Regions from separate parts of the Mesorhizobium sp. A556 genome, predicted to be linked through region 2. Evidence: riboswitches for the same ligand, from Rfam matches in the RefSeq annotation. Region 2 holds a riboswitch; the other holds the start of a gene.

Region 1 (11,962 bases), on a different contig from region 2:
CGCGGCTGATCGACGATCTGCTCTCGCTGTCGCGGCTGGAAATGAAGCCCTATCTGACGCCGGGAAAGGAAGTCGATCTTTCAGTCGTCCTGACCGACGTCATCGATTCGCTGGCACCGCTGGCCAAGGACAACGCCGTTATCGTCGAACGGCATTTTCCCGGGAATGGGCCGTACGTTCCGGGAAATCGCGACGAGCTTTTCCAGGTTTTCGAAAACCTGCTGGAAAATGCCTGCAAATATGGCGAGGCGGGCGGCCGCGTCGAGGTCTGGCTGGCGCAAAGCAATGATGGCCCGGAATCGACCGTGGATGTCACCGTCCGCGATTTCGGGCCGGGTATCGCAGAGGAGCATATTCCCCGCATCACAGAGCGCTTCTACCGGATCGATGCCGACACCGGACGCCCGCGCAAGGGAACGGGGCTGGGGCTTGCCATCGTCAAGCATATCCTTACCCGGCACAGGGGGCGGCTTTCGGTAACCTCCGAAATCGGCAAGGGCGCCGCCTTTACCGTGCACCTGCCGATCAAACGAGGCACCGGCTGACGGTTTTCGGATTATTTCCGAGCTCGATCGAAGTGTCAGAGCGGCCAAGGTTGTTTCTTTTTTCTGTCATGCGGTTAGCGTAGACCGGTGATTTGGAACAGAACAAAATACCGGGGGGCTTTCGTTCATGCAGTTCGCGCACACGGCAAGCGCCTATGAAGGCGAACTCAAATACCTTGCCAAGCGCATCGCCGCGATGGGGGGGCATGCCGAGCGCATGGTCGAGCAGGCGATTGCAGCGCTCGTCAATGCCGATTCCAGCCTCGCCCAGAAGGTCATCGCCGACGACGTGGTTCTCGACGAAGCGCAGCGCGAGATAGACGACAAGGCGGTCATCATCATCGCGCGCCGCCAGCCAATGGCGACGGATTTGCGCGAGATCATCGGCGCGATCCGCATCTCGGCCGATCTCGAACGGGTCGGTGACCTCGCCAAGAGCATCGCCAAGCGGATGGTCGCGGTGGGTGAGGGCCGCCAGCAGACCAGCCTCTTTCGCGGCATCGATGCGCTGGCCGGCATGGCATTGGCGCAGTTGAAGGAAGTGCTGGATATTTATGCGTCGCGATCCATCGAGAAGATCGGCCTCGTGCGCGACCGCGACGACCAGATCGACGCGATGTACACCTCGCTGTTTCGCGAGCTTTTGACCTACATGATGGAAGACCCGCGCAACATCACGCCCTGCACGCATCTGCTGTTTTGCGCCAAGAATGTCGAACGCATCGGCGACCATGCCACCAATGTCGCCGAGACGATCTACTATATCGTCACCGGCGAGCAGATGCCGGCGGAGCGGCCCAAGGGCGACAAGACGGACCGGGTCATCCTGCCGCCGAAACCGCACCTTTCCTAGACTGGCTTTCATGGCCGGCCCGGAAGCGATACAATGAAGCGCCTGCTTGCCGGATTGAGCGGTATTCGTCCCGCTTCTGGAGGTTGCGATGGAATACGCCCGTAACGTCACAGCAGCGGTTCCCGCCAACGGCATCATCGCATCGAGCGTCTATGCCGGCGGCAAGCGCGTCGCCGACATTCCGATCGAGGAAGCCGGCGAATGGACGAAAAAAGAGGGCCATGTCGTCTGGATCGGCCTGCTGGAGCCGGATCGCAACCTGCTTTTGCGGGTGCAGGCCCAGTTCAATTTGCACGACCTGGCCATCGAGGATGCTGAAAATCCGCATCAGAGGCCCAAGATCGAGCAATATGGCGATGCGCTGTTCATCGTCGCCCGCACCGCGCAACTGATCGACGGCCGCGTCACCTTCGGCGAGACGCATCTTTTTGTCGGCGCCGGCTATATCATCAGCGTCCGGCATGGCCCGTCGACCTCCTACACCGCCGTGCGCCAGCATTGGGAATCGTGCCCGCATTCGCTTGCCAAGGGCGAGGATTTCGTCCTCTACGCCATCCTCGATTTCATCGTCGACAACTACATGCCGGTGCTTGAGCAGATCGAGGACGAGGTGGAGGCCATCGAAGACAAGGTGCTGCTGAAGCCCATGTCTCCGGCCGATATCGAGCGGCTCTACATGCTGCGCCGCGACCTGCTGCGGCTACGCAATGCGGCGCTGCCGCTGGTGGAAGTGTGCCGGCGGCTGACCAGTCCCGACCTGCCGCAGATCCACACCGCCATGCACCCGCTGTTTCGCGACGTCACCGATCACATCCGCACCGTGCAGGAAAAGATCGACAGTTTGCGCGAGGTGCTGGCCTTCGCCTTCGAGGCGAGCCTGCTGGTTGGTCAAAGCCAGGAAACAGCGACCACCAAGAAGCTCGCTTCATGGGCCGCCATCCTGGCGGTGCCGACCGCCTTCGCCGGCATCTACGGCATGAACTTCACCGACATGCCGGAACTCAAGATGACCTATGGCTATCCCGTCGTCCTGGCATCGATCGCCGCGATCTGCTGTTTTCTCTACTGGCGGTTCCGCAAGAATGGCTGGTTGTGAAGGGAGCGAGATAGCGAATAGCGAGTAGAACAAGGACTTGCACCGTGCGGTGCAGGATTCGTTCTATTCGCTATTCCCTTACCTGCTGCGGCGACGCTCCGAGGCCGGCTGGAACGCCAGGCGGGCATGATAGTTGCAATAGGGTCCGGTTTCGGCGGCGTCGTTGCCGCAGAAATGGAAGTCCTCTGAAAGCGGGTCGCCATTCGGCCATTTGCATGTCCGCTCGGTAAGCTCGACCAGGGTCAAATGCCGGGAAATCGGAACGACGACGTTCTCCGCCACCGGCCGGATGAAGCTGCGTGCCATGGGTTCGGCGTCGAACTGCGTCTGCAGCGCGGTCGCGCCGACCGAAGTGGTCACATGGCGCGCGGTGCTGGCTGCGCGTGAAACCGATTTGGTAGCGCCCGCACCCTGCTGCGCCGGCTTCTTCTGGCGCGTGGGCGCGGCGGTTGTGCGGCCGCGGCCCGAAAGCTTCAACCGATGTACCTTGCCGATCACCGCATTGCGGCTGACGCCGCCCAACTGAGCCGCAATCTGACTGGCGCTGAGGCCTTCGGCCCACAGCTTTGTCAAAAGTTCTACGCGTTCGTCAGTCCAGTTCATGCGACTGCACTCCTGTTAAGCGTACGGGGGCATGAATCCTTTCTCGACCCGGTTTTCACCGGGCAGGCACCACATATACCTAGTGATGGGGTCCGCCGCACGAAATCTAGTTATTTCTCGACTACAACTACCTTATGGGTGGACTCTGTGACAAGAGTCCCAACGGCAACACGAATCGGTTTTTTCGGTTTTCCCCAACTTGCCGGTTCGCTGTTGGACGAGATCGCCGCAAGGCCGACCTTTCCGACCTTTTCGTTGACTTGGAGGCCGAAAAACGGGATAAGCCGCAAAGGCCGCCGCGTGGGCGGCTTTTTGATTTTTCGGTTCCGGAGACGGATATAATGAGCGGTTCGCCGATTTTCGAGACCTTTGCTCGGGCGCCTTTGGCATTCGACCATGGCGAAGGGTGCTGGCTGGTCACCACGGATGGCGAGCGATACCTCGATTTCGCCGCCGGCATCGCGGTGAATTCGCTTGGACACGCCCATCCGCATCTGGTCGCCGCCTTGACCGCGCAGGCGGCCAAGCTGTGGCATGTCTCCAATCTTTACGAAATTCCGGAACAGACCCGTCTGGCCGAGCGGCTTGTCGATGCGACCTTTGCCGATAAGGTGTTTTTCACCAATTCGGGCGCCGAGGCGCTTGAATGCGCGATCAAGACGGCGCGCCGCTATCATTACGTGTCGGGCCATCCGGAGCGTTTCCGCACCATCACCTTCGAAGGCGCTTTCCATGGCCGCACGCTGGCGACCATCGCCGCCGGCGGTCAGGAAAAATACCTCGAAGGGTACGGGCCTAAGGTCGACGGTTTCGACCAGGTTCCGTTCGACGACATCGAGGCCGTCGTAAAGGCGATCACGCCGGAGACCGCCGCCATCCTGATCGAGCCGGTGCAGGGCGAGGGCGGCCTTCGCGCCGTTCCGACGCCGACATTGAAGCGGCTTCGCGAATTGTGCGACGAGCACGGCCTGTTGCTGATCTTCGACGAAGTGCAATGCGGCGTCGGCCGCACCGGCAAACTGTTCGCGCATGAATGGGCGTGCGTGACCCCGGACCTGATGGCTATCGCCAAGGGCATTGGCGGCGGCTTTCCCATGGGTGCCTGCCTTGCCACCGAGGAAGCCGCAAGCGGCATGACCGCCGGCGTCCACGGCACCACTTTCGGCGGCAATCCGTTGGCCATGGCCGTCGGCAATGCCGTGCTCGACGTGGTGCTGGAAGACGGCTTTCTCGAAGAAGTGCAGCGCAAGGCGCTGTTGATGAAGCAGGGTCTGGCCGCCGTGGCCGATGAATTCCCGAGCGTCATCGAAGGTATTCGGGGTTCCGGCTTGATGCTCGGCCTGAAATGCGTCCTGCCGAACAAGGACGTGAACACGGCGTTGCGCAGCCAGCATCTGCTGGCCGTTCCGGCCGGCGACAACGTCATCCGCCTGCTGCCGCCGCTCACCGTCACCGATGCGGAAATCCACGAGGCGCTGGCCCGTATCCGCGCCGGCGCCGCGAGCATGGCCGAACACGCCGCCAGCATGGCCGAACGCGCCGCCGTCGCCGCCAAGTAACGGAATTCCTTGATGACCCTTCGCCATTTTACCGATCTTTCCACCGTTTCGGAAAGCGATCTGCGCGCCATGTTGAACGATGCGGTTGCGCGCAAAACCCGTCTCAAGGCTGGCGAGCGGTCGAAGCCGCTCGAGGGCAAGGTGCTGGCGATGGTCTTCGACAAGCCTTCGACGCGCACGCGCGTTTCCTTCGATGTCGGCATGCGCCAGCTCGGCGGCGAGACGATCATGCTGACGGGTACGGAAATGCAGCTTGGCCGTTCCGAAACCATCGCCGACACGGCCAAGGTCCTGTCGCGTTATGTCGATGCGATCATGATCCGCACCACGTCGCACGACCGGATGGTCGAACTGACCGAAAACGCTACCGTTCCTGTCATCAACGGCCTGACCGACGATACGCATCCCTGCCAGATCATGGCTGACGTGCTGACTTTCGAGGAGCATCGCGGCCCGGTTGCCGGCAAGACCTTTGCCTGGACCGGCGACGGTAATAATGTGCTGCATTCGCTGCTGGAAGCTTCGGCCCGACTGCGGTTCAACCTGAACATCGCCGTACCCAATGGCAGCGAGCCGGAACAGAAGTTCGTCGACTGGTCCCAAGCGAATGGCGGCGTGGTTCGCTTTTTCCGCTCGGCCGAGGAAGCGGTCGACGGGGCGGACTGCGTCGTCACCGACAGCTGGGTGTCGATGGGCCAGGAGCATCGGGCGCGCGGCAACAACGTCTTCCTGCCCTATCAGGTCAATGCGGCGCTGATGGCGAAAGCCAATCCGGATGCGCTGTTCATGCACTGCCTGCCGGCGCATAGGGGTGAGGAAGTGACCGACGAGGTCATGGACGGCCCGCAATCGGTAGTGTTCGACGAGGCGGAAAACCGCCTCCACGCGCAAAAGGCCGTGCTTGCGTGGTGCCTTCGCGCTTGAATCGCGGCCGCACGGTGCCTATCTGCGGCCCATCACCGCAAAAATGGGCCGATGGAGCCGTGCTGTTGCAAGAACAGCCGGGCTGGCGGCCGGAGACGTGCCATGCTGGAAGCCATTCAAGTGACTGAACACGGACCCAAACTCGGCGAATTCGGCTATGCCGGCGACGACCATGTCGTACCGTTCGAGGTCGATTCGCTCGATGCGCGCGGCCGCGCCGTGCAGTTGGGCGAAATGCTCGACGGAATCCTTTCGCGCCACGACTATCCCGAGCCGGTTGCCCGCCTTTTGGCGGAGGCCTGCGTGCTGGCCGTCCTGCTCGGCACATCGTTGAAATTCCAGGGCAAGTTCATCCTGCAGACCCGTACCGACGGGCCGGTCGACATGCTTGTCGCGGATTTTTCCACGCCGCATGCGCTGCGCGCCTATGCCCGCTACGATGCGGATAGGCTGGAAGCGTTGATGGCGGTTGGCGAAAGTTCGCAGCAGACGCTGCTCGGCAACGGCGTTCTGGCGCTGACTGTCGACCAGGGCGAGCACACGCAGCGCTATCAGGGCATCGTCGCGCTCGACGGCGTGACGCTGGAGGCGGCGGCGCGCACCTATTTCCGCCAGTCGGAACAGATACCGACCGACCTGAAACTGTCGGTGGCGAAGCTGGTGGTGCCGGGCGCGCGCGAACAGTGGCGCGCGGGCGGCATGCTGGTGCAGTTCCTGCCGGAATCGACGGAGCGGATGCGGCTACCGGACCTGCCCGGTGGCGATGGCGATGAAACCTCCGTTCATGCGGATAACGCCTGGCTGGAAGTGCAGGCGCTGCTCGCGACGGTCGAGCCGACCGAACTGATCGACCCGACCGTCGGTACGGAGCGATTGCTCTATCGCCTGTTCCACGAGCATGGCGTGCGCGCCTTCGATGGCGTCCGCGTCGCCGACCAGTGCTCCTGCTCGAGGGACAAGATCCAGGGCATCCTCCAGGGATTTTCCGCCGAGGAAATCAAGGAAAGCACGCGCGACGGCAAGATCGAGGTGGCGTGCGAATTCTGTTCGACGGAGTATGAATTCGATCCGTCCGAGTTCGACGCGAAGTAAATTCTCTTCTCCCCCGGAACCGGGGGAGAAGCTCAGTTCACCGTTCTTTTCGAGTCCGGCAGGTCGAGCGAGAAGGCGGGGATGTCGATGTCGAACGTCTCGCCTTTGCCGTCGTGCATCGTATAGCGCCCGACCATGATGCCGGACGGGGTGGCTAGCGGGCAGCCGGACGAGTATTGATAGCTGTCGCCGGGGTTCAATTCGGGTTGTTCGCCGACGACGCCTTCGCCCCTTACCTCCTCGACCCGGCCCGTGCCGTCGGTGATGCGCCAGTAGCGCGACAGCAACTGCACGGGGCTGTCCGATTGGTTGTCGATGGTGACCCGATAACCCCAGACATAGTGGCCCTCCGAGGGATCGGAACGATCCTCCAGATAGAACGGCTCGACCTGTACCTCGATGCCACGGGTCGTCGCGCTGTACAGGTTTCGGCGGCTCACACCTTTGCTCTTTTCGCCAAAGCGGTCATCGTTCTCCGTTTTCTTGTTCGAGCATGATCTTGTCCGAAAACCGGTTTCCGCTTTTCAGGGTCATGCTCTGGCAAGCGCCTGGTCGATGTCCTCCAGCAGATCGTCGACGTCTTCCAATCCGATGGAGAACCGCAGCGTGCCGTCGCCGATGCCGAGTTCGGCGCGCGCCTCGTCGGTCAGGTTTTTGTGCGTCGTCGTTGCCGGATGCGTAATCAGGCTCTTGGCGTCGCCGAGATTGTTGGAAATCAGCACGATGTCGAGTGCGTTCTGGAAGGCGAAGGCGGCCTGCTTGCCGCCCTTGATGTCGAGGCAGATCAGCGTCGAACCGCCGGCCATCTGCTTTTTGACGATCTCCGCCTGCGGATGGTCGGCGCGCCCCGGATAGATGACGCGCGCGATTTCCGGCCGCTCGGCGAGGAAATCCGCGATCCTGCCGGCGCTCTGCGTCTGGTGCGCGACGCGGATCGGCAACGTTTCCAGCCCCTTCAGCAGCGTCCAGGCGTTGAACGGCGACAGGCTCGGGCCGGTGTGGCGGAAATAATTGTGCAGGTTCTCGTCGATCCAGTCCTTGTCGGACAGGATGATGCCGCCAAGGCAGCGGCCTTGCCCGTCAATGTGCTTGGTTGCCGAATAGACGACGACATGCGCGCCGAGTTTCAGCGGCCGCTGCTGCAGGGGCGTGGCGAACACGTTGTCGACCACCAGCCGCGCGCCGACCGATCGCGCCAGCGAAGCGACCGCCGCGATATCGACCACTTCCAGCGTCGGGTTGGTCGGGCTTTCCAGGAAGAACAGCTTCGTGTTGGGCCGAACCGCCTGTTCCCAGTTGGCGATGTCCTTGCCGTCGACCAGTGTCGCTTCGATGCCGTATTTCGGCGCCAGCGTTTCGACGATCCAGCGGCAGGAGCCGAAGACCGCGCGCGCCGCCAGAATGTGATCGCCGGCATTCAGGCCGCACAGGACCGCTGCCGCAACGGCTGCCATGCCGGACGCGGTGGCGCGGGCGTCTTCGGCCCCTTCCAGCGCGCACATGCGCTTTTCGAACATATCCACGGTCGGGTTGGCGTAGCGCGAATAGATGAAGCCGGGTTCCTCGCCCTTGAAGCGCGCTTCGGCGGCCTCGGCGGTCGGATAGACATAGCCTTGGGTGAGGAAAATCGCTTCGGACATTTCGCCGAACTGCGAGCGAAGCGTGCCCGAATGCACGAGTTGGGTGGCCGGCTTCCAGTTACGCTTATTTTCGATGGTCATGGGCGTGCCTTAAAAACAAAAAACCGGTCGCGAAAATCGCCACCGGTCCATGCTGCCTCGCGGCCGACGGTCCCTTAGCGACTTGTTTAACGTGGCTGCAAGCCGACCGGCCAAATCACCACGGGATAACGCCCTTTATTCCTCGCTTTTGCTTGCGTCAACCGCCCCGCTTATTAAGAAATTTGGGGGAACTATGACATCTGGGCCAGACTGCGGAGTGGACCTTTGCGCAAGACAGGCATTCTTCCCGACCAGGACATCGCGGCGCTGTTCGCAACGGGCGCGCTTAAGAGCGAGCGTCCGCTTGACGGCGACCAGATTCAGCCGGCAAGCCTCGACTTGCGGCTGGGCAAAAAAGCCTGGCGCGTGCGTGCCTCCTTCCTGCCCGGCCCTAATCATACCGTCGCCGACAAGCTCGACCGGCTCAAGCTGCACGAGATCGATCTGAGCGAGGGATCGGTGCTGGAAACCGGCTGCGTCTATATCGTGCCGCTGATGGAAAGCCTGGCGCTGCCGGCGGAGATTTCCGCTTCGGCCAATCCGAAAAGCTCGACTGGCCGCCTCGACATCTTCACCCGCGTCATGACCGACCACGGCCACGAGTTCGACAAGATAGCCGCCGGCTATCATGGCCCGCTCTATCTGGAAGTCAGCCCGCGCACGTTTCCCATCGTCGCCCGCGCCGGTTCGCGGCTGTCGCAAATCCGGTTTCGCACCGGTAACGCGCTGCTGTCGGAAGCCGAGTTGAATGAACTGCACCGCACTGAGATGCTGGTCGCCACCGAACCGCCGAACATTTCCGGCGGCGGCATCGCGCTGTCTATCGATCTTGCCGGCGACGAGAACGGGCTGGTCGGCTATCGCGGCAAGCACTACACGGGGCTTGTCGACGTCGACAAGCGGGCGGCTCACGACGTCGTCGATTTCTGGGAGCCGCTCTACAAACGCCGCGACGGCGAACTGGTGCTCGACCCCGACGAATTCTACATCCTCGTCAGCCGCGAGGCGGTGCATGTGCCGCCGCTCTACGCCGCCGAGATGACGCCTTTCGATCCGCTGGTCGGTGAATTTCGCGTCCATTATGCCGGCTTTTTCGATCCGGGCTTCGGCCATTCGGCTGCCGGAGGCACCGGCAGCCGCGCCGTGCTGGAAGTGCGCAGCCATGAAGTGCCGTTCATCCTCGACCACGGCCAGATCGTCGGCCGGCTGGTCTACGAGCACATGCTGGTCCGACCGAAGGCGCTCTATGGCACCGATCTAGGCTCCAACTATCAGGCGCAGGGCCTGAAATTGTCCAAGCATTTCCGGGCCGCTGGCTGAGAGCCCGTTTGGAAACTCTACCCAGCCGGACATCTGACGCAATTTTCTGCGCTTCCGGTGCTCACGTACTGTAGTACGCTCCGCTCCGGTTCTCGAAAATCACGCCATATGCCCCGGCTGGGCGAGTTATCAAACAGACTCTGAGGTTAGAGCACCTTTACCGCGACGTTCGTCGGCGCTTCGATCTCGATCGGGTTGCGCAGCGGCAGGCCGAAATCCTTTGCCTCGATCTCGAACATGTCGTCGGCTCTGGTGGCGATGCCGTCGGCGAAGGACAGCGTTGCGGTGCCGAACATATGCACATGCACGTCGCCCGGCTGGCGGAAGGCCGAATATTTGAAGTGATGGTATTCGAGATTGGCGATCGAGTGTGACATGTTCGTCTCGCCCGACAGGAAGGGCTTTTCCCAAAACACCTCGCCGTCGCGGATGATACGTGAGGTACCGCGAATGTCGGCAGGCAGGTTGCCGACAAGGATTTCCGGCCCGAAGGACGCGTTGCGCAGCTTGGAATGGGCCAGATAAAGGTAGTTCACCCGTTCGGTGACGTGATCGGAAAACTCGTTCGAGAGCGTGAAACCGACGCGGAAGGGTTGGCCGTCGTCGCCGATGATATAGATTCCGGCGATCTCCGGTTCTTCACCCGCGTCGGCGGCAAAGGCCGGCGAGACGAGCGGCGCGCCCGGCGCTACCGCCATGGTGCCGTTGCCCTTGTAGAACCATTCCGGCTGCACGCCGGGCGAACCGTTGGCCGGCTTGCCGCCTTCGAGGCCCATGCGGAACATCTTCATGGAATCGGTCAGTTGCTCGTCGCCCTCGGCGCTAAGCTTCTTGTGCATGCTGTCGCGGGTCGCCGCCGACCCAAGGTGCGTCAGCCCGGTGCCGGTGAGATGCAGGTGCGCCGGGTCCGGATGGTTGATCGGCGAGAGCAGCCAGCCTTTTTTGTAGGCGCTTTCGAGGTCGACGGTCTCGCCCAGGCCCTTGCGCTCGATCAGCACTGCCAGGCCAAGGCCAGTGCGTGCCGCTTCCAGCGCCAGCGAATAGACGCTGCGCGCGCCGTTGACGATGCGCGCCTTGCCGCCTTCGCGCGCGGCGACCCGGATCGTTTCGCTCTCGTCGAGAATCTGGGATATCAGCATGGCGGCTCTTTCTCTCCATAGTCGCGGGTCGCGCGGCAATCGTTGCCCTGCACGGCGCGCGAAGCTCGCGCCATGATAGGCTGTTCATGTGGAGCGCCCTTGCTCCGTTCGGGGTTATGGGACCGGTGGCTCCCGGCTTAATTCTTGTTCTTGTTGTAGACGTCGAAGACGACCGCACCGAGCAGCACCAGCCCCTTGATGACCTGCTGCCAGTCGATGTTGACGCCCATGATCGACATGCCGTTGTTCATCACGCCCATGATGAACGCGCCGATGACAGCGCCCGCGACCTGACCCGCGCCGCCGGCCATCGAGGCTCCGCCGATGAACACGGCCGCGATCACGTCGAGTTCGAAGCCGAGGCCGGCCTTCGGCGTCGCCGTATTGAGGCGCGCGGCGAAGATCAGGCCGGCAAGTGCGGAGAGCACGCCCATGATGATGAACACGTAGAAGGTCAGCCGCTCGGTCTTGATGCCGGACAGCGCCGCCGCCTTGACGTTCCCGCCCATGGCGTAGATGCGCCGGCCGATGGTCATGCGCTTGGTCAGGAACACGAACAGTGCGATCAGGATGCCCATGACGATCAGCACGTTGGGCAATCCCTTGTAGGACGCCATCATGGTGATGAGGAACAGGATCACGCCCGAGATGATGACGTTCTTGACGACGAACAACGCGAACGGCTCGGCCTCGTAGCCATGGCTCTCGCGGTTGCGTCGGCTCTTCAGCGCGAAATAGAGCATGGCGGCGACGATCGCGATGCCGATCACCAGCGTCGTTGCATGCAGCTTGGTGGCGCCGAGCGTGATTGGGCCGATGACATCGGGGATGAAGCCGGCTGAGAGCAACTGGAATTCGCGCGGGAACGGCCCGACCGACATGCCGCCCAGAAGCCACAGCGCCAGCCCCTTGAACACCAGCATGCCGGCCAGCGTGACGATGAAGGAGGGTATCTTCAGATAGGCGATCCAGTAGCCCTGGCTAGCGCCGATGACGCCGCCGGCGATCAGGCAGATCAGCCCGGCCAGGAACGGGTTCATGTGGTATTGCACCATCAAGACGGCAGCGATCGCGCCGACGAAGCCGGACACCGAACCGACCGAAAGGTCG
Region 2 (11,962 bases):
GCGCGCTGCTGGGTCTGGCCGGCACTATGCTGATCGTCACCAAGGGCGGCGGCCTCGCCTTCGATTCGCGTTATGTTTTCGGCTATGCGATGGCCGCCGTCTGCGCGGTGCTGTGGGCGTCCTATTCGCTTTTATCGCGCCGCTTTGCCGAGGTGCCGACCAGTATCGTCACCTGGTTCTGCGCGGCCACCGCCGTCCTGTCGCTGCTTTGCCACCTGGCGCTGGAGCAGACCGTGTGGCCCGAAAATGCCGGCCAGTGGCTTGCGGTTGCGGGGCTTGGCCTGATGCCGGTAGGAGCGGCGTTCTATGCCTGGGACATCGGCGTCAAGCGCGGCAACATCCAGGTGCTGGGCGCGGCCAGTTACGCCGCGCCGCTGTTATCGACGCTGGTGCTGATCGTTGCAGGCTTTGCCGAACCCAGCTATCGCATTCTCGCCGCCTGCGTGCTCATTACCGGGGGTGCCGTGCTGGCGGCGAAATCGCTGCTGTTTCGCAAATCAAGCGCTGCCAGCAAAGCCGGGGCATGAAGCCCCTGCCCGCTTAGAAATTATCCTTGCGCTTGCGGATTTCGGCGAACACGTCGGCATCCGAGGCGTTTTCCATGCCTAGATTCTTGCGGATCGCCGGATCGGCCCAGCGCAGGAACGGGTTGGTTGCCAGTTCCTCGCCGATGGTCGTGGGCAGCGTCGGCTTGCCTTCGGCGCGCAGCGCCTCGATCGTTTTCGCCCGCGCCTGAAGCGCCTCGTTGGTCGGATCGATGGTCAGCGCGAACTTCGCGTTGGAAAGCGTGTATTCATGGCCGCAATAGACCGCCGTTTCGGGCGGCAGGACAGCCAGCTTCTTCAGTGATTCGAACATCACCGGCGGCGGGCATTCGAGCAACCGCCCGCAGCCCAGAGCAAACAGCGTGTCGGCCGCGAACAACACCTTCGACTGCGGAAAATGGTAGGAGACGTGGCCCGCCGTATGGCCGGGCGTAAAGATCACCTCGACCTTCTCGTCGCCGAACGGCACCACCGATCCCTGCTCGACGGTCTCGTCAATGCCGGGAATCTTGGCCTTTTCCGCCTCGGGGCCAACAATGCGCAGCTTGAAGCGATCTTTCAGCGCCAGATTGGCCTCGACATGGTCGACATGGTGATGCGTGGTCAGGATCATCGCCGGCATCCAGCCAGTGCGCTCGATCGCGGCAAGGACCGGCGCTTCCTGCGGCGCATCGATCAGCGCCGTCTGGCCACTTTTCGCGTCATGGATCAACACGCCGAAATTGTCCTCGTGGCACATGAACTGGTCGATCTGGATGGTCATCTATAAAATCTCCTGTGAACGGTGCAGACATAGGGTGCCGGGGCACATAAGTCATCCCGTACAACAGGCTTTGTTGAACTCGCCCCGCATCGCGGCTACCGTCCGCCGTTCTCAACAGGCGGTATCATGCATTCCGACATCGTCGATCTTCGCTCCTTTTACGCCAGCCAGCTCGGACGCCTGACCGAGCACTCGATCGGCATGGCGCTTTCTTCCCTGTGGACAGCCGTCCCCAACGAAAGGCTGGTCGGCCTCGGCTACGCGCTGCCCTGGCTGGAACGGTTCGGCGCCGATGCCGAACGTGTCTTCGCCTTCATGCCGGCAACGCAAGGGGCCGTGGTCTGGCCGGCAAGCGGACCGATCGCGACCGCGCTGGTGTTCGACGAGGAATTACCGCTGGTCGATTCCTCGATCGACCGGATGCTCCTGGTCCACGCGCTGGAGCATGCCGAAAACCCGCGCGAAACGTTGAACGAGATCTGGCGCGTGCTGTCGCCCGGCGGCCGCGTCGTCATCGTCGTGCCCAACCGGCGCGGCGTGTGGGCGCGCTTCGAGCATACGCCGTTCGGTGTCGGACGACCCTTTTCGCGTGGGCAGTTGACCGAACTGCTGCGCGAAGCCAATTTCACCCCGGCGGCCTGGACCGACGCGCTGCTGTTTCCGCCGTCGCAGCGCCGCTTCCTGATGCGCTTCCATGCGCTGCTGGAGCGCATGGGCCGGCGGCTGTGGCCGATATTCTCGGGCGTGATCATCGTCGAGGCGCAGAAGCGGCTCTATCAGGGCGTACCCGTCGCACAGCGGGCGTCGCGCCGCGTCTTCGTGCCGGTGCTGTCGCCGCATGGCGTTACGGGCAGGGGCGTAGCCGGCATGGGCAGGCGCACAAGCCCGCGACAGTAAGTATGATCCGCCGCTCCTACGCATTCGTGATCGCCCGCCGCCTTCGCCGTAGCGCGCTAGTTTGATAGCTGTTTGCGCCGTGGCCGACTTCGGCTACCGCTTGTGGTGCAAGGACATCTTCGATGGCGGATCACGAGGACGCAGACAATCCCGCCGGCCCGGCGGCACCGGACAGCGTGCAGGCCAGCAGCCTGCGCGACCAGATCGCGACGGTTCGCCAGGCGCTGGCCGGTTCGCCGGTGCGGCGCAAGCTTCTGCTGTACTGTGCCGGGATCGTCGCCGTCATCATGGCCATTGCCGGTGGCCAAGTATTGCTCAACCGCTGGAACCAGCCCTTCTATGACGCGCTGCAGCGGCGCGATCTGGCCGGCTTCCTGCATCAGCTTGTCGTCTTTGCCGAAATAGCCGGCGGGCTGCTTTTCCTCAATGTCGCCCAGACCTGGCTGAACCAGATGATCCGGCTGCGGCTGCGCGAGGCGCTGACGCTCGACCTGATCGACCAGTGGATGCGGCCCAACCGCGCCTTCCTGGTTGCCAAGGCGGGAGCCATCGGCGTCAATCCGGACCAGCGCATGCAGGAGGATGCCGGCCACCTCGCCGACCTGACGACCGGCCTCGGCGTCGGCCTGTTCCAGTCGCTCATCCTGCTTGCCGCCTTTGTCGGCGTGCTGTGGACGCTCTCTTCAGGCTTCGTGTTCCATTTCGACGGCCGCTCGCTGGCCATCCCCGGCTACATGGTGTGGGCGGCGATGCTCTATGCCGGCTCGGCCTCATGGCTGAGCTGGCTGGTCGGGCGACCGCTGATCCAGCAAAACAGCGAGCATTATGCCCGCGAGGCGGATTTGCGCTTCTCGATGATGCGGGCCAACGAGCATATCGACGCCATCGCGCTGGCCCGCGGCGAACCCGGCGAAAAGCGACGGCTGCAACTCGACCTCGCCACGCTGCTCGGCGCCATCCGGCGCATCTACACCACGCAGATCAACCTTGCCTGGGTTACCGACACCTATGGCTGGATCACGGTCGTTGCGCCGATCCTCGTTGCCTCCCCGGTCTATTTCGCCGGCGATATTTCGTTCGGCGGGCTGATGATGGCGGTCGGCGCTTTCAATCAGGTGCATTCCTCGCTGCGCTGGTTCATCAACAATATCGGCGGCATTGCCGACTGGCGCGCGACACTGATGCGCGTTGCCGATTTCCGGCTGGCGCTGGTCGAGACGGACGTGCTGCACGGCACCGAAAAGCGCATCGAAATCGCTGAAAACGAAAACGATGCGATGACGTTCGACGCCCTGGAGGTCAAATCCGCGGACGGCTGCACGCGGCTGACCAAACCGCATGTCGAGATCGCGGCCGGCGAGCATGTCCTGTTTACCGGCGATCCGGGGGCCGGCAAGACGCTGTTCTTCCGCGCCATCGCCGGCCTGTGGCCATGGGGGCGGCGGCCGCATCGGCCTGCCCAAAGGCGAAGTGCCGGTGCTTGTCCCGCGCACGCCCTATTTCGCGCCGGGCAATTTGCGCGAGGTGCTGGGCCAGCCGGCGGGCGGCGACAAGCCGACCGATGCCGAGCTGGAAACCGTGCTGACCGAGATAGGCCTCAAGCGCCTGTCCGGTTTGCTCGACCGCGCGGGCTGGGAACACGAACTGAACGAGGACGAGCAGCGCCTGTTGGCGCTGGCCGCCGTGGCGGTGCGGCGGCCCCGCTTTGTCGTCATCGACGAAGTTCTCGACACCCTCGATACCGACACGCTGAAGCGTGTGCTGGCGCTGTTTTCAAAGCGGCTCGAAGGCACCGCGATCCTGGCAATCGGCCGGGCGCTGCCCGACAGAAAATTCTTCCACAAGACGCTGACCATCGTGAAGGACGCCACAGCCCCCGCCCTGAAGCCTCCCAAGCTGCGCGCCGGGGCGATGGAACCGCCGCCCGCTCAGGTCCGCGGACGTACGCCGACATCCTCCAAGTTGAACGACGTCGTCTGATAGACCTGGTTGATCCAGTTGCCGAACAACAGATGGGCGTGCGAGCGCCAGCGGTTGAGCGGCGGCCGGGACGGATCGTTGTCGGGGTAGTATCCATGCGGAACCTCGACCTCTACGCCGGTGGCTACGTCGCGGTCGTACTCGTCCTTGAGCGAGGTGGAATCGTATTCGATATGGTTGAACATGTAGAGCCGGTTACCGGTTTCCCCGGCCAGCAGGCAGGGGCCGGTCACGTCCGATTCCATCAAAAGGTCGAGCCCGGTCTCGGGCCGGATATCGGCGCGGCGCACCTCCGTCCAGCGTGAAACCGGAATGGCGAAATCGTCTGAAAAGCCTGAAAGATAGGGCGAGGCGGGCGCATTGTTGCGGTGCCGGAAGACGCCGAAGGCCTTCTTGTCCAGCGTGTATTTCGGAATGCGGTGGAAATGCCAGGCCGCCGCCATCGCCCCCCAGCAGATGAAGAACGGGGAATGGACGTTGGTGGTCGTCCAATCGAAGATGCGCTCGAGTTCGCGCCAGTAGGTGACTTCCTCGAAGGGCAAAAGCTCGATGGGCGCGCCGGTGACGATGAAGCCGTCGAATTTGCGGTGCTTTACCTCCTCCCAAGTCTGGTAGAAGGAGATCAGGTGCTCTTCGGGCGTGTGCTTGGCCTTGTGATTGCCGATGCGCACCAGCGTCAGCTCGACCTGAAGCGGTGTCGCCCCGATCAAGCGCGCGATCTGCGTCTCCGTGCGGATCTTGTTGGGCATGAGGTTTAGCAGCGCGATCTGCAGCGGGCGGATGTCCTGACGCCGCGCCGTCTTCTCGTCCATCACGGACACGCCCTCGCGCACAAGCACTTCGTGGGCGGGAAGTTGATCGGGGATCTTGATCGGCATCTGGCAGACTCCAAACAAAAACCGGCGGCGAAATCACGACCGGTCTGAACGAGTTTGCCAGCAACGGTCATTTAGCGAGTTATTTAACGTGGCTGCAAGCCGACCGGCCAAATCACCACGGAACGGCTATTCTTCTAGAACTGCAGGCGCTGTGCGTCAACGGTTCTCTCGACAAGCGCGGGTGCGGCCTGTATGCCGCAACCGCATCATCTGAACGGAACCACCCGATGTCCGCACCTTCCCAGAACGACCGCCCGACGCCGCGTGCCGGTATCATGGACATCGAGGCCTATGTGCCGGGCAAGAGCGCCGCACCTGCCGGCGTAAAGCTCTACAAGCTCTCCTCCAACGAGAACCCGCTGGGCGCTTCGCACAAGGCGATCAAGGCCGCACGCGACGTGGCCGGCCACCTCGAATTCTATCCCGATGGGTCCACCACGCGACTGCGTGAGGCGATTGCCGAAGTTCACGGCCTCAACCCGGCGAACATCATCTGCTCGAACGGTTCGGACGAGGTGCTGGGGCTGTTGTCGCAAGCCTATCTGTCGCCCGGCGACGAGGCGATTTTCACCGAGCACGGCTTTCTGGTCTACAGGATATCGACGCAAAGTGCGGGGGCAACGCCCGTATCCGTCAAGGAAGCCGACGAGCGCGCCGATGTCGACGCCATTCTGGCGGCGGTAACGCCCAGGACAAAAATCGTTTTCCTGGCCAATCCCAACAACCCGACCGGCACCTATTTGCCGTTCGAGGAGGTGCGCCGCCTGCATGCCGGCCTGCCGAAGACCGTGCTTTTGGTGCTCGATGCGGCCTATGCCGAATATGTCCGCCGCAACGACTACGAGGCCGGCGTCGAGCTAGTGGCCGGCTCGCAAAACGTCGTCATGACCCGCACCTTCTCGAAAATCCATGGCCTTGGCGGCGCGCGCATCGGCTGGATGTATGCGCCGGCCCACATCATTGATACGCTCAACCGCATTCGCGGGCCTTTCAACGTCAACGCGACCGCCATCGAGGCCGGCATCGCGGCCATGCGCGACCGTGCCCATGTCGAGCGCACGGTTTCGCACAACGAGACATGGCTGAACTGGCTGACGGAAGAACTGACGAAACTCGGCCTGCGCATAACGCCCAGCGTCGGCAATTTCATCCTGATCCATTTCCCCGATGAGGCGCGGCATTCGGCGGCGGACGCCGACGGCTATCTGACGGCTCGAGGCTATATTCTGCGGCGCGTTGCCGGCTACGGTTTTCCCAACGCGCTGCGGATGACGGTCGGAACCGAAGACGCCAATCGCGGCGTAGTCGCCGCACTCACGGAATTCCTGAAAAGTTGAAGCAATGCCCGAACCCCTGTTTGAAAAGATCGCCCTGGTCGGCATCGGCCTGATCGGCTCGTCGCTGGCGCGTGTCATCGCCCGCGAAGGGCTGGCCGGCCATGTCGCCATTTCCACCCGCAGCGCAAACACCCTGAAGCGAGCCGAGGAACTCGGTCTTGGCGACAGCTACTCGACGGACGCGGCGGAAGCCGTTCGCGACGCCGATCTGGTCATCGTCTCGGTGCCGGTCGGCTCGTCGGAAGCCGTCGCCAGGGAGATTGCCCCGGCGCTGAAAGCGGGCGCGATCCTCACCGACGTCGGCTCGACCAAGGCTTCCGTCATCGCGCAGATGCAACCTTATGTCCCCGAAGGGGTGCATTTCATTCCCGGCCACCCGCTGGCCGGCACGGAAAAGTCAGGCCCCGACGCCGGCTTTGCCGAATTGTTCGAAAACCGCTGGTGCATCTTCACGCCGCTGCCCGATACCGACCCGGCGGCGCTGGAAAAACTGTCGGAATTCTGGCGGCGCTGCGGCGCCAATATCGACACGATGGACCCCGCACATCATGACATGACGCTGGCCATCGTCTCGCACCTGCCGCACATCATCGCCTACAACATCGTCGGCACCGCCGACGACCTGCAATCGGTGACCAAGTCGGAAGTCATCAAATACTCGGCTTCCGGCTTTCGCGACTTCACCCGCCTGGCGGCGTCCGACCCGACCATGTGGCGCGACGTATGCCTGCACAACAAGGACGCGATCCTTGAAATGCTGGCGCGCTTTTCGGAAGACCTCGCCTCGCTTCAGCGCGCGATCCGCTGGGGCGACGGCGACAAGCTGTTCGACCTGTTCACCCGCACCCGCGCCGTGCGCCGCTCCATCATCGAGGCCGGCCAGGATACCGCCGCGCCGGACTTCGGGCGGCAGAAATAAGGGAGTAGGGAGTAGGGAGTAGGGAGTAGGGAGTAGGGAGTAGCATTGACGGGAGTTCCGACTTCCGCAACCCTACTGCCCTAACCCCCTACTCCACCGGCTTGATCTGTCCCAGCGGGATGAACCCCAACGACGCCTTGCCTTTGACGATCTTCAAGGGCATGGCCGGTTCGTTGCCCAGCAGCGACAGCGCAGCAAAACCCTGCTGGATTTTGCGTTGCTGTTCGGGAATGGCGGTTGCCAGGATGGTCGCCGTCGCATTCGGGTCCTGAAGCTTGATCATGAGGCTGGCGTCGATCAGCCCGTCCGCATCGACCGAGATAGGCCCGGAAACCGAGATGCCCGCCGTGCCCGACGACAGGTCGAGTTGCACGATGTCGATCGCTTGGCCGCGCAGGCTTCGAGATTGCGAGGCCAGCAGCGCCACCCCGTTCTTCACCGTTGCGAAACCGGTCCCGTCGAGCGGTGGCAATACGCGCCCGTCGATGGCCTCGGCATCCACTTGCAAATCGTTGAAGCTGAACCCCGCATTGACGTCCTGACCGCTGGGCCGCAACTTCGCGTCGGCCTTGGCCGCGCTGAACAACTGAACCGGATCGGTATCGTCCTGCGGATCGGTCTGGCCGGATACGCCTTCGCCCTGCAACGAGACGCCCGCCGTCGCCGAAAGGGAAAGGTTTGCAACGACGCGCATCTTGTCCCAGTCGAGCCACAGCGGCGTCATGCCGGGCGCTGACGTACGCAGCGGGCCGACAATGTCGGCAGCCGGCGACAGCGGCCTGAAGAGTTGCGCCATCGCGTCGATCCTGCCGGTCGAGGCGGCGATCTTGCGGGTGTCGTCCTCATACGCCATGTTGTCGCAGGAAACGACAAAGCGAAGCGGATAGCCGCTGACGGTCAGATTAGCGCAATCCGCGTTTGCGCCAGCGGCGTTGACGGCGGCGATGACGGAGCCGACTTCGCCGCGCACGCGATCCGCATAGTAGAACCAGCCCGCGCTATAGGCGCCGAACAAGACGATAACGATCAGCGCGAGCCACAGGAAACGGCGTTTTTTCGGCTTTTTCTGGTCGTTCAAGGGCATGCTGGGGCTTCTCGCTGGGCTCGAGGGGTTGGAACAACGTTTCTCGACTTAGGGTCTGTTTAGATCGAACCGGCTGGACAACGGCTTGTTTTGGCGCGACACCGCCGCTTTATGCAATAGGCTTGGCGATATGGGCGATTTTTGGGTTTTTGGCTATGGCTCGCTGATGTGGCGGCCGGGTTTTGCCCATAGCGAGGCCAGGCGGGCGCGGCTTTTCGGCTACCGCCGGGCGCTTTGCATCTATTCCTTCGTGCATCGCGGCACGCCCGCGCGGCCAGGCTTGGTGCTGGGGCTCAACCGTGGCGGCTCCTGCGTCGGCATGGCTTTTCGGGTTGCGGGTGATTCGCGCGAGGAAGTCATCACCTATCTGCGCGAGCGCGAACAGGTCACCGGTGTCTATCTCGAACGCACCCTGCCGCTTCGCCTGGAAAGCGGAGAAAGCGTGGAAGCGACCGCCTACGTCGCCGATCGCGGGCATGAGCAATATGCCGGTTCGCTCGACGCCGCCGACGCGGCAGCGATGGTAACCGGCGCCGTCGGCCAGTCTGGCCATAACGAAGCCTATGTGCTCAGCACCATCGAGCATTTGCAGGCGCTGGGCATCCGCGACCGTTGGCTGGAGGACGTCGCCGGCCGCATCACGCCACCGTGAACGGCCGGGCCGCGCGCACCTGCTAAACCCCCTGCGGGCACCTTGAGTCCGGGCCTGCCGAACCTAGATGTGAACCATTTCGCTGCCTTGCATGCCACCAAAACGGAGAGATTTCTTGCAGAAACGCCGCCTCGGTCGGACCGACCTCACCATCGCCCCGCTGGTTTTCGGCGGCAACGTCCTTGGCTGGACAGCCGACGAGAAAACCTCGTTCGACCTGCTCGACCGCTTCGTCGGTGCGGGCCTGAACGCCATCGACACCGCCGACGCCTATTCGCGCTGGGTGCCGGGCCATTCGGGCGGTGAGTCCGAAACGATCATCGGCAAGTGGATGAAGGAGCGGAAGAACCGCGACCAGATCGTGCTCATCACCAAGGTCGGCTCGGACATGGGCCAGGGCAAGAAGGATCTCTCCGCGCCGCATATCGAAAAGGCCATCGACGCTTCGCTGAAGCGGTTGCAGACGGATACCGTCGATCTCTATTTCTCGCACTGGCCGGACCCGACCGTGCCGCACGAGGAAACGCTCGGCGCCTACCAGAAGCTGATCGCCAAGGGTAAAGTCCGCTTCATCGGAGCGTCCAACCTCGATGCCGGGCAGATGCGGGCCGCCCTCGACGTGGCGAGGCTGCGCGACCTGCCGCGCTACGAGGTGCTCCAGCCCGGCTATAACCTCTACGACCGCGACGATTATGACGGGCCGCTGCGCAACCTCTGCATGACGGAAAATCTCGGCGTCATCACCTATTACGGCTTGGCCAAGGGCTTTTTATCCGGCAAGTACCGCAGCAAGGCCGACCTCGACAAAAGCCCGCGCGGCGGCGGCGTGCAGGAATACCTCAATCCGCGCGGCATGCGCATCCTGGCGGCGCTCGACGCGGTGTCGGCCCGGCATTCCGCCACGCAGGCTGAAGTGGCGCTTGCCTGGACGATCGCAAGGCCGGGCGTCACCGCCCCGATTGCCAGCGCGACCCGCCTCGATCAGGTGGACAGCCTGGTCAAGGCGGCTTCCCTGAAGCTCAGCGCCGAGGATATCGCCGAACTCGACAAGGCCAGCGCTTAGAGACCGTTTGATAATTCGTCCTGCCGAGGCATATGGCGTGGTTTTCGGGGTCGCCACCGGCGACGAGCGGAGCGTACTACAGTACGTGAGCACCGGAAGCGCAGAAAACCACGCCAGATGACCGGCAGGGTAGAATTTCCAAACGGTCTCTTAGGCCTTTCCGGCGTCCCGCAGTTCTTCCAGCCGCTTGACAGCCGTCGGCGGCAGCGGCGGCGCATCCTGCGCGGCGGCCGCCTCGACCAGCAACTGGTCGCAGGCTTCCTCCGTTTCGCCGATCAGCCGCGCCATGAATACGTCCTTGGGCAGGCCGGGTGGGATGGCGGGCAAAAAGCGCGCATGGATGGTGCCGGGATAGCGCAGGAATTTGCGGCGCGGCCAGTAAAGCCCGGCGACATGGGCGACGGGCACGACCGGTACGCCAAGCTGGTTATAGAGTTCGACAATGCCGTATTTGTAGGCAGGTTCCGCGCCCGGCGGACGGCGGGTGCCTTCCGGGTAGATGATAAGCTGGCGCGGATTTCGCGCCATCTCCTTGTTGGTGGCGGCAACTACGATCTTGAGGGCCTTCGAACGGCTGCCCCGGTCGACCGGGATCATGCGCATCTTCATGACATACCAGCCGAAGAAGGGGATCCATGTCAGTTCACGCTTGAGGATATAGATCGGGTCGTGGAGATAGGGAAAGAACGCCATCACATCCCAGAACGACTGGTGCTTGGGGGCGAGGATGAACGACCCTTCTGGCAAATGTTCCTGACCGGTGATTTCACTGCGCGTGCGGGCGATCTTGGCATAGAGCCACAGGCTGCTGCGCGCCCAGAATTTCGGCACGAACCATGCGCGATGCCGTGGCGACAGGAAATAGAACGGCGCCCACAAGAGCATCTGCAAGATAAGGCTGGCATAGAAGACGAAGTTGAACGCCAGCGAACGGATTTGGAGCATGCGGAACGGTCCGGTGAGGATAGTTCATGCTGGTTACACCAAGGCCACGCAAAAAGGAAACGGCGTGCGTCCCCTTATGCAGCGCTAGCGTGTATTCATCCCGGCCAGCGAGACGCTTCGCGACGTGGAAGGCACCGGCAGAACGCCGCGCACCAGTGACACGAGATATTTGTTGTATTCGGTAAACAGCACCCGCAGCGCTTCAGGCTTGGTCAGCCAGCCGCCATTGTCGAGATTGGAATTGACGACCGGGTAGGGCTCGAGCCTGGCGTTATGCAATAACCGGCCCATCTCCAGCAGGCTGCGCGGCATGTGGTAATTGTTGGTGACGAGGATCACCGTGCCATAGGCATGGCTATCGACCCATTTGGCGCTTTCCTCGGCATTGCCGATGGTGTCGAGCGCGGCATGGTCGATATCGACGCAGCAGGAAAACAGCCTCTTGTTGCCGCCGGTCGCTATCTGCAATTGCCGTCGCGTGGCGGATGGATGAACGCCGCTGATCAAAAGCCGCTGCCCCTTGCCGGTTTCCAGCAGGTCCATCGCTGCATCGAGCCGCGATGTGCCCCCGGTCAGGACGATGATGGCGTCGGCTTTTTCCGGATTGGCAGGCGTCGCCAGATGACTGACATGGTTGGCGAACCAGCCGAAACCGCCCGCAAACAGCACCGCCGCACCGGCGAACAGCAGCGCGGCGGCCCGCAAGGCCGGCCGCAAGCGCTTCGCCTTGCCGTTGCCGCTGGATACCGTCGGCGTCTCAGCAGCCGATTCGATCGAATCCTGACCGTTCATGATGCGATGGTTAACCTCGAAAGGCTGCCGTGGGTAGCGAAATTCCACACTTTCTGGAACGCTGATATTTCTGGTCGTGATCATGTCGGGTCGTGCTGGCGAACGTC

What was found. Region 2 has a riboswitch for S-adenosylmethionine ahead of metA (homoserine O-acetyltransferase MetA). Riboswitches for the same ligand answer to the same signal wherever they lie in the genome.
Region 1: it holds a riboswitch for S-adenosylmethionine, as region 2 does, so the genes downstream of both, ACX3P0_RS21865 (O-succinylhomoserine sulfhydrylase) here and metA (homoserine O-acetyltransferase MetA) in region 2, are expected to answer to the same signal.

Annotation. Positions count from the first base shown of each region.
Region 1 is NZ_JBTMXA010000015.1:66,022-77,983, reverse strand. Features, by position in the region: gene ACX3P0_RS21905 (sensor histidine kinase) at 1-545, shown strand, start outside; gene phoU (phosphate signaling complex protein PhoU) at 673-1,398, shown strand; gene ACX3P0_RS21895 (magnesium and cobalt transport protein CorA) at 1,487-2,494, shown strand; gene ACX3P0_RS21890 (GcrA family cell cycle regulator) at 2,573-3,097, opposite strand; gene ACX3P0_RS21885 (acetylornithine transaminase) at 3,439-4,656, shown strand; gene argF (ornithine carbamoyltransferase) at 4,669-5,580, shown strand; gene ACX3P0_RS21875 (Hsp33 family molecular chaperone) at 5,683-6,672, shown strand; gene apaG (Co2+/Mg2+ efflux protein ApaG) at 6,705-7,097, opposite strand; gene ACX3P0_RS21865 (O-succinylhomoserine sulfhydrylase) at 7,203-8,393, opposite strand; SAM riboswitch at 8,448-8,525, opposite strand; gene ACX3P0_RS21860 (2'-deoxycytidine 5'-triphosphate deaminase) at 8,619-9,713, shown strand; gene araD1 (AraD1 family protein) at 9,860-10,852, opposite strand; gene mmsB (multiple monosaccharide ABC transporter permease) at 10,990-11,962, opposite strand, start outside.
Region 2 is NZ_JBTMXA010000003.1:285,498-297,459, forward strand. Features, by position in the region: gene yddG (aromatic amino acid exporter YddG) at 1-527, shown strand, start outside; gene gloB (hydroxyacylglutathione hydrolase) at 541-1,308, opposite strand; gene ACX3P0_RS09890 (class I SAM-dependent methyltransferase) at 1,435-2,205, shown strand; partial or broken gene ACX3P0_RS09895 (ABC transporter ATP-binding protein/permease) at 2,328-4,185, shown strand; gene metA (homoserine O-acetyltransferase MetA) at 4,134-5,063, opposite strand; SAM riboswitch at 5,115-5,192, opposite strand; gene hisC (histidinol-phosphate transaminase) at 5,291-6,400, shown strand; gene ACX3P0_RS09910 (prephenate/arogenate dehydrogenase family protein) at 6,405-7,319, shown strand; gene ACX3P0_RS09915 (DUF2125 domain-containing protein) at 7,408-8,403, opposite strand; gene ACX3P0_RS09920 (gamma-glutamylcyclotransferase) at 8,534-9,055, shown strand; gene ACX3P0_RS09925 (aldo/keto reductase) at 9,171-10,118, shown strand; gene ACX3P0_RS09930 (lysophospholipid acyltransferase family protein) at 10,269-11,063, opposite strand; gene ACX3P0_RS09935 (YdcF family protein) at 11,148-11,855, opposite strand; gene ACX3P0_RS09940 (cell division protein FtsX) at 11,936-11,962, opposite strand, start outside.